2 regions of the Peribacillus sp. TH14 genome follow, and region 1 is predicted to be linked to the other one. Evidence: a T-box and tRNA genes for the amino acid it is inferred to sense, from the RefSeq annotation. Region 1 holds a T-box; the other holds one or more tRNA genes.
The links. The T-box of region 1 lies ahead of alaS (alanine--tRNA ligase). A T-box ahead of a tRNA ligase gene usually reads a tRNA of that ligase, here a tRNA-Ala.
Positions count from the first base shown of each region.

Region 2: it has a tRNA-Ala gene. The T-box ahead of alaS (alanine--tRNA ligase) is inferred to sense a tRNA for this amino acid. The anticodon was not compared.

Region 1 covers NZ_JAEKEK010000001.1:3,774,557-3,782,346, reverse strand. Annotated here, with positions in the region: gene mltG (endolytic transglycosylase MltG) at 1-746, opposite strand, end outside; gene JFU50_RS18305 (hypothetical protein) at 1,069-1,248, shown strand; gene JFU50_RS18300 (DUF1292 domain-containing protein) at 1,311-1,601, opposite strand; gene ruvX (Holliday junction resolvase RuvX) at 1,613-2,038, opposite strand; gene JFU50_RS18290 (IreB family regulatory phosphoprotein) at 2,038-2,307, opposite strand; gene alaS (alanine--tRNA ligase) at 2,374-5,010, opposite strand; T-box leader at 5,070-5,288, opposite strand; gene JFU50_RS18280 (AI-2E family transporter) at 5,318-6,445, opposite strand; gene JFU50_RS18275 (hypothetical protein) at 6,611-6,826, opposite strand; gene JFU50_RS18270 (PRC-barrel domain-containing protein) at 6,816-7,358, opposite strand; gene JFU50_RS18265 (TPM domain-containing protein) at 7,417-7,790, opposite strand, start outside.
Region 2 covers NZ_JAEKEK010000001.1:2,689,973-2,697,762, forward strand. Annotated here, with positions in the region: rRNA gene JFU50_RS13050 (16S ribosomal RNA) at 1-698, shown strand, start outside; rRNA gene JFU50_RS13055 (23S ribosomal RNA) at 875-3,808, shown strand; rRNA gene rrf (5S ribosomal RNA) at 3,925-4,040, shown strand; tRNA gene JFU50_RS13065 (tRNA-Val) at 4,053-4,128, shown strand; tRNA gene JFU50_RS13070 (tRNA-Thr) at 4,140-4,215, shown strand; tRNA gene JFU50_RS13075 (tRNA-Lys) at 4,236-4,311, shown strand; tRNA gene JFU50_RS13080 (tRNA-Leu) at 4,321-4,402, shown strand; tRNA gene JFU50_RS13085 (tRNA-Gly) at 4,411-4,485, shown strand; tRNA gene JFU50_RS13090 (tRNA-Leu) at 4,498-4,586, shown strand; tRNA gene JFU50_RS13095 (tRNA-Arg) at 4,596-4,672, shown strand; tRNA gene JFU50_RS13100 (tRNA-Pro) at 4,682-4,758, shown strand; tRNA gene JFU50_RS13105 (tRNA-Ala) at 4,776-4,851, shown strand; tRNA gene JFU50_RS13110 (tRNA-Met) at 4,878-4,954, shown strand; tRNA gene JFU50_RS13115 (tRNA-Ile) at 4,965-5,041, shown strand; tRNA gene JFU50_RS13120 (tRNA-Ser) at 5,060-5,152, shown strand; tRNA gene JFU50_RS13125 (tRNA-Met) at 5,257-5,330, shown strand; tRNA gene JFU50_RS13130 (tRNA-Asp) at 5,337-5,412, shown strand; tRNA gene JFU50_RS13135 (tRNA-Phe) at 5,435-5,510, shown strand; tRNA gene JFU50_RS13140 (tRNA-His) at 5,528-5,603, shown strand; tRNA gene JFU50_RS13145 (tRNA-Gly) at 5,608-5,681, shown strand; tRNA gene JFU50_RS13150 (tRNA-Ile) at 5,688-5,764, shown strand; tRNA gene JFU50_RS13155 (tRNA-Asn) at 5,777-5,851, shown strand; tRNA gene JFU50_RS13160 (tRNA-Ser) at 5,853-5,943, shown strand; tRNA gene JFU50_RS13165 (tRNA-Glu) at 5,947-6,018, shown strand; gene JFU50_RS13170 (TraR/DksA C4-type zinc finger protein) at 6,059-6,808, opposite strand; gene JFU50_RS13175 (1,4-dihydroxy-2-naphthoate polyprenyltransferase) at 6,954-7,790, opposite strand, start outside.

The sequences.
Region 1 (7,790 bases):
GAATAATCTTTTTTGTTCATCTGAGTTTCATATGCCTGCAAGGTCTCTTCCGTTTTCTTCAGCATCTCAATTACTACTGCTTCTAAAGACGGTTTTTCCTCATAAAAGTCATAGGTCGCTGGGAATAGATACCCTTCAAGCGGATACAAAACATTTTTATTCTCAATCTCCGACGTTAACAGCTCCGGAAATCTCTCTTGCATGGAATTAACGAACTTCTCACTATTCAATTTCTTAAAAATTTCTTTTGGATCTTGATCCGTCTTCACGGCAATGATATCAGCAATCTGAATTAGCTGCTTTCCTTCTGGAATCGTTATTTTCATGGTCGCTTCTTTCATAAGTTTCCCGGTTTTGATGCTAGTCACAATATCTTGAATTGGCATGGATGGTGATAATTTATACTCCCCTGCCTGAAAACCGGATTCATTACGGAATTTAATATAATATTTGAATACACGGGCGTCCTTGATTATCCCCTGCTCTTCAAGCAATGTTGAAATTCCATTCACGGAAGAACCGATTGGAATCTTCACTTTCTTAATCGTGTCATCGTCAGGATCAACTGGCTTCATGGCTGAGTTGATATATAAAAAGCCAACAAGACCAACTATCCCGATTAATAAAATTAGCGAAGCTATCGTAATCATGATAATTTTACGAATAAGCCTTGCTTCTCCTTGCTGTTCTAACAATTTCATTCGAATATGTTCCTTTTTTGATAACTTATGATCTTTTTCATCCATTTTCATTCCCCCTGCAAACTCACACCAACTACATAATAGTTCCTAGAAGATGCTTTCTCTAATTAGACTTTGCTTCGAATATTATACTAAAACCAACAAATAAATACATGTTTTTTGCAAAACTACATTCGTTATTACTCTATTTATGGCAAAATCGCACTAGTTTTGTCAATATACAGGTGTTATTTAATAGGGAATTAGTGATATTTTTTAGTAATTAGCTGTAATAGACTTTCATGAGATTTTCTTCGAATACGATTGGTGTTTCAGACATTTGATAAAATAAAAAGAATATTTATGTGGTTATGCTACTATTAATTTTATGATAAAGAAAGGTGTGAAGGAGTTGGATAATTCTTATTTTGTTGGTTGGGGGACACTAGCACTCATTAATGCCGGGCTTGCTCAAGGTAAAAATAGAACGGCTTTGAATTGGTTCATATTATCATTATTTTTAGGTCCACTCGCCACTTTTATTCTTTTGTTTGTGGAGAAAAGATAAGGATTTTTTGGTACATAATGAAAAAAACTGACCTTGGTTTAAGGTCAGTTTTTATATATATATTATTCTTCTTCAGCTTCTTCTTGGTCAAGGAATGTGTTTAACATTTCTTCGACTAGATCCCATTCTTCTTCTGTTTCGATTGGTGCAAGTTCACCATCTTTATTATCTTCGCTTGGTGTGAATGATGAAGCGTGGATTTCAATTTCTTCCTCTTCATCTTCAGCAGACATCGGATAGTAAAGTACATAAGATTTGTTAAATTTATCAGAATCGAATGTGAACAGGATTTCGCAAAGCTGCTCGTTTCCGTTTTCATCTACTACTGTAATGTTGTTTTCGCCGTGTTCCATTTGTATTCACCTCATATTGAATTTGTTTGTCTGTCCAAGAAACCTTGTAGAATCATGACAGCTGCCATTTTATCAATGACTTTCTTACGTTTGCTTCGGCTCACGTCCGCCTCAAGAAGAACACGTTCAGCCGCCATCGTTGTCAACCGTTCATCCCAGAGAAACACCGGCAGCTTGAATTTGTTTTCTAATCGCTTGGCGAAATCTTGGCTGATCTCACCGCGCGGTCCTACGGTTCCGTTCATATTTTTGGGTAAACCGAGGACAATTTTAGAAACTTCATGTTCTTTTATTATTTCATTAAGACGTTTAAAGCCGAAGTCATTTCCAGCTTCGTTAATTTTGATTGTTTCCAATCCTTGTGCAGTCCAACCCATCGCGTCACTCACAGCAACACCGATAGTTTTTGAACCTAAATCAAGTCCCATTGTGCGCATTAGTATTCCTCTCGATGGTTCTTAAGATACGATTTAACCAATTCTTCGATGATCTCATCGCGTTCAAGCTTACGAATAATGTTTCGAGCATCCATATGGCGCGGGATGTAGGCCGGGTCACCAGATAATAAATAACCGACAATCTGGTTAATCGGGTTATAACCTTTTTCCTGAAGTGCAACATAAACTTGAGACAATACTTCCTGTACATCTCTTTCGAATGGTTCTTCGGGAAAATTAAATTTCATCGTTTTATCAAAGGAACTCATTATCATGCACCTCTCCTCAGCGTCCAGAATCCATTATTATCTTCATTGTACAACACTTTTCATTGATTATGAAATCGTTAAGACCCATTCTTCAACAAAATTAAGTGCTGCATCCAATTTTTCTGGGTCTTTTCCACCGGCTTGTGCCATATCTGGTCGGCCGCCGCCGCCTCCACCGCAACGAGATGCGACTTCTTTAATTAATTTACCGGCATGGAAACCGCGTTCGATATAATCCTTCGTAACTCCGGCAATCAAATTGACTTTATCGCCTTGAGCCGATCCTAATACGATAATGACAGAATCAAGCTTTTGTTTCAAATCATCTGCCATAGCACGCAGATTATTCATGTCAGTAGCTTGAACTTTTGCCACTAATACTTGTACACCATTAATTTCTTTTACTTTAGAAACAAGGCTTCCTGCTTCAATATTACTTAATTTTGCAGTCAAGCTTTCATTTTCACGATGAAGATCTTTCACTTCCGCTAAAACTGTTTCAATTCTTGAAGGTACATCTTTCAAGTTTGTTTTCAATTTAGCAGCTGCGTCTTTTAATACACCGATTTGGTCCGTCATCAATTTGTATGCTCCTGCTCCTGTTACTGCTTCGATCCTGCGTGTACCCGCACCGATGCCGCTTTCAGAAACAATTTTGAACAAGCCGATTACCGCTGTATTCGGGACGTGAACACCGCCGCAAAGCTCAAGACTATAATCGCCAATTTGAACGACACGGACTATCTTGCCGTATTTTTCGCCGAACAAGGCCATCGCGCCCATTGCTTTTGCTTCTTCAATGTTTTTATAATCCGTATTCACTTGTAAGCTTTGCCAAATTTTTTCATTTACAATCGTTTCAATCTGTTCAATCTCTTCTGCTGTAATCTGACCGAAGTGAGAGAAGTCAAAACGAAGACGCTCAGCTTGTACCAGTGAACCAGCTTGGTTAACATGTGTTCCTAGTACATCTTTCAAGGCTTGATGTAAAAGATGTGTCGCCGTATGATTTTTCGTAATATGGATGCGGTTTTCTTGATCTACCGCAGCAACAATTTCAGTGTCTGTAGTCAAAGTGCCGGCTACAACAGTTACACGGTGCAGGTTTTGGCCATTTGGTGCTTTTTGAACATCATGTACATTCACTTTAACGGATTCACTAGCCATCGTTCCTTTATCAGCTATTTGTCCGCCGCTTTCTGCATAGAAAGGTGTTTGGTTCAGAATCACCTGAACTTCTTCGCCTTCTTGCGCTTCTGTTACAAGCTCGCCATTTTTCACGATTGCCGCAACTTTTGCATCAACTGCCACCTGATCATATCCGACAAATTCACTTTCAACTTTAATGTCGCCTAATACTCCACCTTGAATCTGCATGGAATCCACATCTTGACGAGCAGAGCGAGCACGTTCACGCTGTGCTTCCATTTCTTTTTCGAAGCCAGATTGATCAATCGTCATGCCTTCTTCTTCCGCATATTCTTCCGTTAATTCGATTGGGAAGCCGTATGTGTCATACAAACGGAATGCATCGCTACCTGGAATGACTGTGCCGCCTTTTTCTTTTTCTTTTTTGATGACTTCAGAAAGAATAGCTAGTCCATCATGAAGCGTTTCATGGAACCGTTCCTCTTCATTCTTGATTACTTTCGCAATGAATTCTTTATTAACGAGAACTTCTGGGTAGAAATCTTTCATGATTTCACCAACCACTGTCACAAGCTCGAACATGAATGGACGGTTAATGTTGATTTGCTTCGCATAACGAACCGCTCTACGAAGTAAGCGACGTAGCACATAGCCGCGACCTTCATTGGATGGAAGTGCTCCGTCTCCAACAGCAAATGCTACTGTACGTATATGGTCGGCAATGACTTTAAATGCCACATCATTTTCTACATCGACACCATATTTCACATCAGAAATTTCTTCAACAGCTCTAATAATTGGGATGAACAGGTCTGTATCATAGTTTGTCGCCACATTTTGCACGACTGAAGCCATACGTTCTAGACCCATGCCTGTATCAATATTTTTCTTCGGAAGCGGTGTATAAGAACCGTCAGGATTATGGTTAAATTGAGAGAACACAAGGTTCCAAACCTCTAAATGCCGTTCATTTTCGCCACCTGGATATAGTTCTGGATCATTCGGGTCATCACCATATTCTGGGCCACGGTCATAGAAAATCTCCGTATTCGGGCCACTTGGACCTTCACCGATGTCCCAGAAATTCTCTTCCAAACGAATGATTCTTTCAGCAGGAACACCGATTTTTTTATTCCAAAGCTCAAATGCTTCGTCATCTTCCGGGTGGATTGTCACCGCTAATTTCTCTTTGTCAAAGCCAATCCATTTTTCGTCGGTCAAAAATTCCCATGCCCATGTGATTGCTTCTTCTTTGAAGTATTCACCAATTGAGAAGTTACCAAGCATTTCGAAAAACGTATGATGACGCGCAGTTTTCCCCACGTTTTCAATATCGTTTGTACGAATTGCTTTTTGTGCATTTGTAATTCTTGGATTTTCAGGGATCACCCGTCCATCAAAATATTTCTTTAACGTTGCTACCCCAGAGTTAATCCATAGCAATGATGGATCTTCATGAGGAACCAATGACGCACTTGGTTCAATGTTATGGCCTTTTTCACTAAAAAAATCTAAATACATTTGGCGGATTTGAGCACCAGTTAAATACTTCATCTATATATCCTCCTTTAAAATTATGTAATTTTGAGCACACAAAAAACTCCCATCCCAAAAACAGGGACGAGAGTTAACTCGCGGTACCACCCTGATTATGGACGTAGAAAAAGCCTTCGTCCATCACCTTCATAAAAGCCTTAACGCGGCATGACGGCAGGTATTAGCTGCTCTCCGGACTAGCTTTCTGCTGCTCTTCACCTTGAAGTCCCTTTCAGCCAGGGGGACCCCTCTCTTTTAGATGGACTTCAGCATACTTCATCCTTCAACGAATTATCTTATGTAATGGATTATATTCACAAGACTTTTATTTGTCAATAAGGGGCGGCCTCTTTCTGAAGTGAACACGGGCATGAAGCACAAAAACTTTCAGTACAGCCAAGATAGGGATTGAAAGTACCATTCCCGTAATCCCGCCTATTTCACCTCCAGCTACCAATGCAAGCATGATGAAAAGTGGGTGCATATGGAGGCTTTTCCCGACAATAAGAGGTGACAGAATATTCCCCTCAAGAAATTGAAGCACAAGCACGATAACTATTATAATCATCACCATTTTCACAGATATTGTGGCGGCAATTATAACCGCAGGAATGGCCCCGATAATCGGTCCAAAATACGGTATGACATTGGTTATTCCGATAATCGCTCCTAATAACAACGGATATTGCATTCCGACTATCCAAAAAAGAATGGATGAGATCACTCCAATTGCAACACAGACGATAATTTGCCCGCGGATATACCCACCTAGGGAAGCGTCAACATCCCGTACGAATGCACGTCCCTGCTTGCGCCATTTTTTCGGGGTCATATACCAGGCCATTTTTTTTAACGCAGCAAAGTCTTTCAGGATATAAAAAGCAATGAAGGGAATAAGCGCAATCAGAACAACAAAATCAAACAGCTTCATCGCATACTCCATTGCTTTTTCCGGCATACCTTTTAGCCAGCCTTCGAAAAGAACGACCCCTTCTTCAAACCTTTCATGTATCCCGAAAGGCCAGGCCGCCGTTTGATGATTGAGCCTGTCTACCCTGCCTTGATACTGCTCGACCAGCTCAGGAACACTTTCTGACAGCTCACGCACCTGACTAACCATCACCGGAATGCCTTTATAAACCGCAAATCCAATGCCTCCAAAAAACAGCAAGTAAATGATTGTAATCGAAAGCCAGCGATGCATACCTTTCTTATTTAAAAATTCCACAACAGGGTGCAATAAATAACTGATGAATGCACCAATGAGAAAAGGCAGCAGTACTGTTACACTTATAGTTACAGCCGGTCCCCACATAGGCTTCAGTTTCATAAAAATATATATAACAAAAAATAAGAGCAATAAAAAACCAAGCCTATAAAACCACTTGAGACGAATACTCACAAAATCTACACCTCCCGCTCGTTTATTCTTCGAAAGGTGAGAGGTTTTCATACATAAAAAAGAGTGCCCTTAGCATCAGGACACCCATTCCCTTTAAAGTAATGATTTTATTCTTTTGCGTATTTTTTTGATACTTCGGTTAATCATTTTTGTGTTCATCATGTTCATAAGACCATTACGTGAACGTCTAGCCATTGCAAGCACCTCTTCCGTTAATTACATGCTGAAGCGGCGGTCATTTTCCTCAAACAAGTCGTCTAATGAGCTTAAACTTCCATCTTCTTCGACCTGGTGCGTATTAATGATTCCCTCAGAAATGGTCATTTCAATAAAACAATTCCAACAATAATATTGATTTACACCAATCTTCCCAACATCTTTACTGCGGCAATTCGGACAATTTATTTCCAAAATGGACACCTCACTGTTCATAAACTGAAACAATGATGGTATCCTTCCCTAATGTAGGCGGCTGTTTAGATTCAATCACTGTCGTCTCTGAGAAAAAACCATCTGTTGTTTCATACGCTATAATCGTGCCCATTTTTTCCCTAAAATATACATCCTGCAGTAAACCGAGCTCCTCGCCCATTTCTGAAAGAAGCATTCGTCCCAATACTTCATCCTTTGTTAGCCAGATGGAATTATCAGGCACCTTCTTTGGGGTTGACTCCTGTTGTATGATGACAATCCCATCCGGACCATATGAAGAAATATCGTCCAGAGTCAAATGAAAAGATCTCTTAAACAATGCTTGTTGATGAATGACCAAACCTGTTACCTGACCCGCTTCAGAAATAGATAAATCATGGACCGTGCCGATTCTTTCTCCTTTGATAGTAAAAACCGGCATTCCTTTCAATACAGAAAACGTCCGCAAGGTCATCCCGCCTTTCCGAACATTTTTATTATTTCTTTCATCTCGTAAATAGATGTGCTGAAAGGTTTTCCATTGTTGAATCATCTTAGAAAACTAAAGTTTCAGGCATAAAAAAAAGACCGGTTTCCCGGTCAAATCTACCTTACCATCCACGGCTAGAACCTCCGCCACCGGAGCTTCCTCCGCCACCGCCTCGTGAGCCTCCGCCTCCACCTCCGCCTCCGCGACTAATGAACATCAATAGGATATTGATGATAATTTGAAGGAAAAATCCTTTAAACAATTTGGCATCGAGGATGAACAAAATGATGACCACAACGATGATGAGAAAAATCTGTAAACCTGATGGCTTAAAAGTTCCTGTATCTGTCTGAACGGAAAGATCTTGATAAAACTCGTCACCTAAATTATATTCCTCGGTGACCTCGTTATAAACAGCCTTATAGGTTTCAGTCAGAGCAAGATTGTAATTACCTTCTTTCAGCTGAGGGATTGCCACATTGTCCAAAATCTGTC
Region 2 (7,790 bases), 1.1 Mb from region 1:
CCTTTAGTGCTGCAGCTAACGCATTAAGCACTCCGCCTGGGGAGTACGGCCGCAAGGCTGAAACTCAAAGGAATTGACGGGGGCCCGCACAAGCGGTGGAGCATGTGGTTTAATTCGAAGCAACGCGAAGAACCTTACCAGGTCTTGACATCCTCTGACAACCCTAGAGATAGGGCGTTCCCCTTCGGGGGACAGAGTGACAGGTGGTGCATGGTTGTCGTCAGCTCGTGTCGTGAGATGTTGGGTTAAGTCCCGCAACGAGCGCAACCCTTGATCTTAGTTGCCAGCATTCAGTTGGGCACTCTAAGGTGACTGCCGGTGACAAACCGGAGGAAGGTGGGGATGACGTCAAATCATCATGCCCCTTATGACCTGGGCTACACACGTGCTACAATGGATGGTACAAAGGGCTGCAAACCTGCGAAGGTAAGCGAATCCCATAAAGCCATTCTCAGTTCGGATTGTAGGCTGCAACTCGCCTACATGAAGCCGGAATCGCTAGTAATCGCGGATCAGCATGCCGCGGTGAATACGTTCCCGGGCCTTGTACACACCGCCCGTCACACCACGAGAGTTTGTAACACCCGAAGTCGGTGAGGTAACCTTTATGGAGCCAGCCGCCTAAGGTGGGACAGATGATTGGGGTGAAGTCGTAACAAGGTAGCCGTATCGGAAGGTGCGGCTGGATCACCTCCTTTCTAAGGATAAATACGAGAGCGCTTTTGTTTTGTTCAGTTTTGAATGAGTAATTCATTCAGATACGAAAGATCATCATCACGTTGTGATGGAATTCTTTCTTCTTTGTTCCTTGAAAACTAGATAATAGATAGAAGGCAATTAATTTTTTCAAAGCATCAGTAAGATCTTTTTTAACGGTTAAGTTAGAAAGGGCGCACGGTGGATGCCTTGGCACTAGGAGCCGATGAAGGACGGGACTAACACCGATATGCTTCGGGGAGCTGTAAGTAAGCTTTGATCCGGAGATTTCCGAATGGGGAAACCCACTGTTCGTAATGGAACAGTATCTTTACCTGAATACATAGGGTACTGAAGGCAGACCCGGGGAACTGAAACATCTAAGTACCCGGAGGAAGAGAAAGCAAATGCGATTTCCTGAGTAGCGGCGAGCGAAACGGAATTAGCCCAAACCAAGAGGCTTGCCTCTTGGGGTTGTAGGACACTCAACATGGAGTTACAAAGGAACGGGGTAAATGAAGTGATCTGGAAAGGTCCGTCAAAGAAGGTAAAAACCCTGTAGTTGAAACTTCGTTCCCTCCTGAGTGGATCCTGAGTACGGCGGGACACGAGAAATCCCGTCGGAAGCAGGGAGGACCATCTCCCAAGGCTAAATACTACCTAGTGACCGATAGTGAACCAGTACCGTGAGGGAAAGGTGAAAAGCACCCCGGAAGGGGAGTGAAATAGATCCTGAAACCGTGTGCCTACAAGTAGTCAAAGCCCGTTAATGGGTAATGGCGTGCCTTTTGTAGAATGAACCGGCGAGTTACGATTTCATGCGAGGTTAAGTTGATAAGACGGAGCCGCGACGAAAGCGAGTCTGAATAGGGCGAATGAGTATGAGGTCGTAGACCCGAAACCAGGTGATCTACCCATGTCCAGGGTGAAGTTCAGGTAACACTGAATGGAGGCCCGAACCCACGCACGTTGAAAAGTGCGGGGATGAGGTGTGGGTAGCGGAGAAATTCCAATCGAACCTGGAGATAGCTGGTTCTCTCCGAAATAGCTTTAGGGCTAGCCTCAAGATGAGAGTATTGGAGGTAGAGCACTGATTGGACTAGGGGCCCCCAACGGGTTACCGAATTCAGTCAAACTCCGAATGCCAAATACTTATTCTTGGGAGTCAGACTGCGAGTGATAAGATCCGTAGTCGAAAGGGAAACAGCCCAGACCACCAGCTAAGGTCCCAAAGTATACGTTAAGTGGAAAAGGATGTGGAGTTGCTTAGACAACCAGGATGTTGGCTCAGAAGCAGCCATCATTTAAAGAGTGCGTAATAGCTCACTGGTCGAGTGACTCCGCGCCGAAAATGTACCGGGGCTAAACGTATCACCGAAGCTGTGGATTGACACCGTATGGTGTCGATGGTAGGAGAGCGTTCTAAGGGCGTTGAAGTCAGACCGGAAGGACTGGTGGAGCGCTTAGAAGTGAGAATGCCGGTATGAGTAGCGAAAGAAGGGTGAGAATCCCTTCCACCGAATGCCTAAGGTTTCCTGAGGAAGGCTCGTCCGCTCAGGGTTAGTCGGGACCTAAGCCGAGGCCGAAAGGCGTAGGCGATGGACAACAGGTTGATATTCCTGTACCACCTATACATCGTTTGAACGATGGGGGGACGCAGAAGGATAGGGTAAGCGCGCTGTTGGATATGCGCGTCCAAGCAGTTAGGCCGGAAACGAGGCAAATCCCGTTTCCATTAAGGCGGAGCTGTGATGGCGAGGGAAATATAGTACCGAAGTTCCTGATTCCACGTCGCCAAGAAAAGCCTCTAGTGAGATGTAAGGTGCCCGTACCGCAAACCGACACAGGTAGGCGAGGAGAGAATCCTAAGGTGTGCGAGAGAACTCTCGTTAAGGAACTCGGCAAAATGACCCCGTAACTTCGGGAGAAGGGGTGCTTTTTAGGGTGAATAGCCCGGAAAAGCCGCAGTGAATAGGCCCAGGCGACTGTTTAGCAAAAACACAGGTCTCTGCGAAGCCGCAAGGCGAAGTATAGGGGCTGACACCTGCCCGGTGCTGGAAGGTTAAGGGGAGAGGTTAGCGCAAGCGAAGCTTTGAACCGAAGCCCCAGTAAACGGCGGCCGTAACTATAACGGTCCTAAGGTAGCGAAATTCCTTGTCGGGTAAGTTCCGACCCGCACGAAAGGTGTAACGATCTGGGCACTGTCTCAACGAGAGACTCGGTGAAATTATAGTACCTGTGAAGATGCAGGTTACCCGCGACAGGACGGAAAGACCCCGTGGAGCTTTACTGCTGACCTGATATTGAATTTTGGTACAGCTTGTACAGGATAGGTAGGAGCCTGAGAAGCCGGAGCGCTAGCTTCGGTGGAGGCGTTGGTGGGATACTACCCTGGCTGTATTGAAATTCTAACCCGCGCCCCTTATCGGGGTGGGAGACAGTGTCAGGTGGGCAGTTTGACTGGGGCGGTCGCCTCCTAAAGAGTAACGGAGGCGCCCAAAGGTTCCCTCAGAATGGTTGGAAATCATTCGTAGAGTGTAAAGGCACAAGGGAGCTTGACTGCGAGACCTACAAGTCGAGCAGGGACGAAAGTCGGGCTTAGTGATCCGGTGGTTCCGCATGGAAGGGCCATCGCTCAACGGATAAAAGCTACCCCGGGGATAACAGGCTTATCTCCCCCAAGAGTCCACATCGACGGGGAGGTTTGGCACCTCGATGTCGGCTCATCGCATCCTGGGGCTGTAGTCGGTCCCAAGGGTTGGGCTGTTCGCCCATTAAAGCGGTACGCGAGCTGGGTTCAGAACGTCGTGAGACAGTTCGGTCCCTATCCGTCGCGGGCGCAGGAAATTTGAGAGGAGCTGTCCTTAGTACGAGAGGACCGGGATGGACGCACCGCTGGTGTACCAGTTGTCTTGCCAAAGGCATAGCTGGGTAGCTACGTGCGGACGGGATAAGTGCTGAAAGCATCTAAGCATGAAGCCCCCCTCGAGATGAGATTTCCCATAGCGCAAGCTAGTAAGATCCCTGAAAGATGATCAGGTTGATAGGTCAGAGGTGGAAGCGTGGCGACATGTGGAGCTGACTGATACTAATAGATCGAGGACTTAACCACGCTTTAAAAAATGAAATACCTTCTTATTATCTAGTTTTGAAGGAATGAAAATTTCTTCTTGCATTTTTTCAAAAAGACGTTATAATAATAAATGTCTTAAAAAAATGTTAACATTGTTTGGTGGCGATAGCGAAGAGGTCACACCCGTTCCCATTCCGAACACGGCAGTTAAGCTCTTCAGCGCCGATGGTAGTTGGGGGTTTCCTCCTGTGAGAGTAGGACGCCGCCAAGCAGTTACACATATGGAGGATTAGCTCAGCTGGGAGAGCATCTGCCTTACAAGCAGAGGGTCGGCGGTTCGATCCCGTCATCCTCCACCATTTTTACACCTGCCGGTGTAGCTCAACTGGTAGAGCAACTGACTTGTAATCAGTAGGTTGGGGGTTCAAGTCCTCTTGCCGGCACCATCTTTTATTATTAAACGTACGAGCCATTAGCTCAGTTGGTAGAGCATCTGACTTTTAATCAGAGGGTCGAAGGTTCGAATCCTTCATGGCTCACCATTATATTATGCGGGTGTGGCGGAATTGGCAGACGCACCAGACTTAGGATCTGGCGCCGCAAGGCGTGGGGGTTCAAGTCCCTTCACCCGCATCTTTCATGCGGAAGTAGTTCAGTGGTAGAATACAACCTTGCCAAGGTTGGGGTCGCGGGTTCGAATCCCGTCTTCCGCTCCACTTTTCGTATGTGCCGGGGTGGCGGAACTGGCAGACGCACAGGACTTAAAATCCTGCGGTAGGTGACTACCGTACCGGTTCGATTCCGGTCCTCGGCACCATCTTAATATGCGCCCGTAGCTCAATTGGATAGAGCATCTGACTACGAATCAGAAGGTTGTAGGTTCGACTCCCGCCGGGCGCACCATGTTTTTTGCGGGAAGTAGCTCAGCTTGGTAGAGCACTTGGTTTGGGACCAAGGGGTCGCAGGTTCGAATCCTGTCTTCCCGACCACGTGATTTCTAATGAATGGGGCCTTAGCTCAGCTGGGAGAGCGCCTGCCTTGCACGCAGGAGGTCAGCGGTTCGATCCCGCTAGGCTCCACCATTTTTCATCAAAACTTATATTATATTGGCGGTGTAGCTCAGCTGGCTAGAGCGTACGGTTCATACCCGTGAGGTCGGGGGTTCGATCCCCTCCGCCGCTACCAATAAATATAAGGACCTTTAGCTCAGCTGGTTAGAGCAGACGGCTCATAACCGTCCGGTCGTAGGTTCGAGTCCTACAAGGTCCACCATGTAATTTTTTTAGCCACGGAGGTATACCCAAGTTCGGCTGAAGGGATCGGTCTTGAAAACCGACAGGGGAGTCAAATCCCGCGGGGGTTCGAATCCCTCTACCTCCTCCATTTCTTTAAAAGCAGCAAGTTGTTTTGAAACAACCTTTACATAGAGGAAGCGGAAGAAACAATTTACACGAAAACTTGATGCGAAATCGTTTCATTATTACCGTCGCGGGGTGGAGCAGTCCGGTAGCTCGTCGGGCTCATAACCCGAAGGTCGCAGGTTCAAATCCTGTCCCCGCAATTATTAGGTCCCGTGGTGTAGCGGTTAACATGCCTGCCTGTCACGCAGGAGATCGCGGGTTCGATTCCCGTCGGGACCGCCATTATAAAATTTAATACAAATGTGGCTCAGTAGCTCAGTCGGTAGAGCAAAGGACTGAAAATCCTTGTGTCGGCGGTTCGATTCCGTCCTGAGCCACCATTATTTCAAAAATTACGGCGATTGTGGCGAAGTGGTTAACGCACCTGATTGTGGTTCAGGCATTCGTGGGTTCGATTCCCATCAGTCGCCCCATTTCGCGGGTGTAGTTTAGTGGTAAAACCTCAGCCTTCCAAGCTGATGATGAGGGTTCGATTCCCTTCACCCGCTCCAATTTATGGGCCTATAGCTCAGCTGGTTAGAGCGCACGCCTGATAAGCGTGAGGTCGATGGTTCGAGTCCATTTAGGCCCACCATATTCATATTGTTCCGCAGTAGCTCAGTGGTAGAGCATTCGGCTGTTAACCGAACGGTCGTAGGTTCGAGTCCTACCTGCGGAGCCATGGGGAAGTACTCAAGAGGCTGAAGAGGCGCCCCTGCTAAGGGTGTAGGTCGCGTGAGCGGCGCGAGGGTTCAAATCCCTCCTTCTCCGCCATTTGGCCCGTTGGTCAAGCGGTTAAGACACCGCCCTTTCACGGCGGTAACACGGGTTCGAATCCCGTACGGGTCATAAAAAAGAAGCATACATTCTGTATGCTTCTTTTTTTTATTTATTTCTCTTCATTGATATAACTATCTTTTTGTTTATAAGGAATGTCTCCAAGCTGAGATTCAACGTTTTCTTCATCTAATGTATCTTCATAGTTCTTTTGCTTTTTATTCGGGATACCCCTTATTTTTTTTCCTTCGATATCATTTGCTACAAATCCTTCATAGTCTTCAGGAAATCCATCGGTTTCATCTTCTGTTTTATAAAGATTATTATAGCTGTCATGATCGCCCATGTAATCCGCAGGTGTTTCAGATGTACCAAATTTGGCTACTTCGCCAAAGCTATCTTCTTTATCTACTATTTCACTTCCATGACGGTTTTCAAAATTATTTCCCTTTGATGGAATCAGTACGTCTTCTTCAACTGGTCGATCTTGTATAGTCGGTCGTTCTGGGGCGTGCTCGACACAGTAGAGAGTGGTAGGGATGGCTTCAAGCCGTTCAAAAGGGATTTCAGTATCACAGGTTTTACAATGGCCATAGAAGCCTGCATCTATCGCATTCAATGCATTCTTGACTTTTTCCATTTCAGATTGTGCATGCTCATCTAGTGCCTGGTTTCTTTCCATTTCGAATAATTCGGTTCCAAGGTCAGCGGGATGATTGTCATAGGAGGATAGTTCCCCTACAGATTCTGTCTGACTTTTATTTAGAAGTGATTGTTCATCATTTTTTAGCCTATTATTCAGTTCTTCTTTTTCTATAAGTAGTTCTTTTTTTAAATGTTGCGTTTGTTGTTTGGTTGCCATGTTTATTTCACTCCTTCGAAAGTCTATATCTCATTTGAATAATGGTTGGATGGGTGTCTTATTCATTACCCGAATCGGAGGGGAGGGAAACAAATTGGATAGGAAGCAAAAAAGGACTGAGTCAAATCGACTCAGTCCTTAGAGATTAAATAAGATAGCTGATGAATAATCCAATGGCCATAAGCAGGCCGAAGAAGGTGTTCGTTTGGGCCGTGGCTTTCATCGCAGGGACCATCGTAATAGGTGAAGTTTTACCTACGAAGCCTTTGATAGCTGCCAAGGCTTTCGGAATGCTTAGGAAGGCAAGCAAAATCCATGCTGTAACGCTTCCAGCTAGGACTAATCCTACTAGCCATAGGTAAGAGAAGGCAAACATAATCGCCATAAATGTTAAGGCATTTTTTCTGCCCATTACTACAGGCATCGTTTTTCGACCGTGTGCCTTATCTCCGTCATGGTCACGGAGGTTATTGGATAAATTGATTAACCCAACTAAAATTCCGCTTGGTATTGCAATTAAGATAGCTGTGGTAGAAACAAAACCAGTTTGAATGAAAAAGGCAATCAAGATTATCAGAAAGCCCATAAACAATCCAGAAAAAAGTTCTCCAAATGGTGTGTATGAAATAGGCAGTGGACCGCCAGTGTAAAGGTAGCCGACAAGCATACAGACCAGTCCTACCCCAGCAAGCCACCAAGATGATACAGCACAGATATAGATTCCAAGTATCAGTGCGATGCCATACATACTAAGGGCTAAGGTCATGATGAGTTTTGGAGTCATGCCATGACGGACAATGCCACCACCTATGCCAACAGATTCTTCTGTATCCAAGCCTCTCTTGAAATCATAGTATTCATTGAATAAGTTCGTTGCAGCTTGAATCAGGATACTTGCAATCATCATGGCTGCAAATAGTAGCCAATTTACGCCATCTTCTAAAAGTGCAATCATAGTTCCAAGTAGGACTGGAACAAAAGC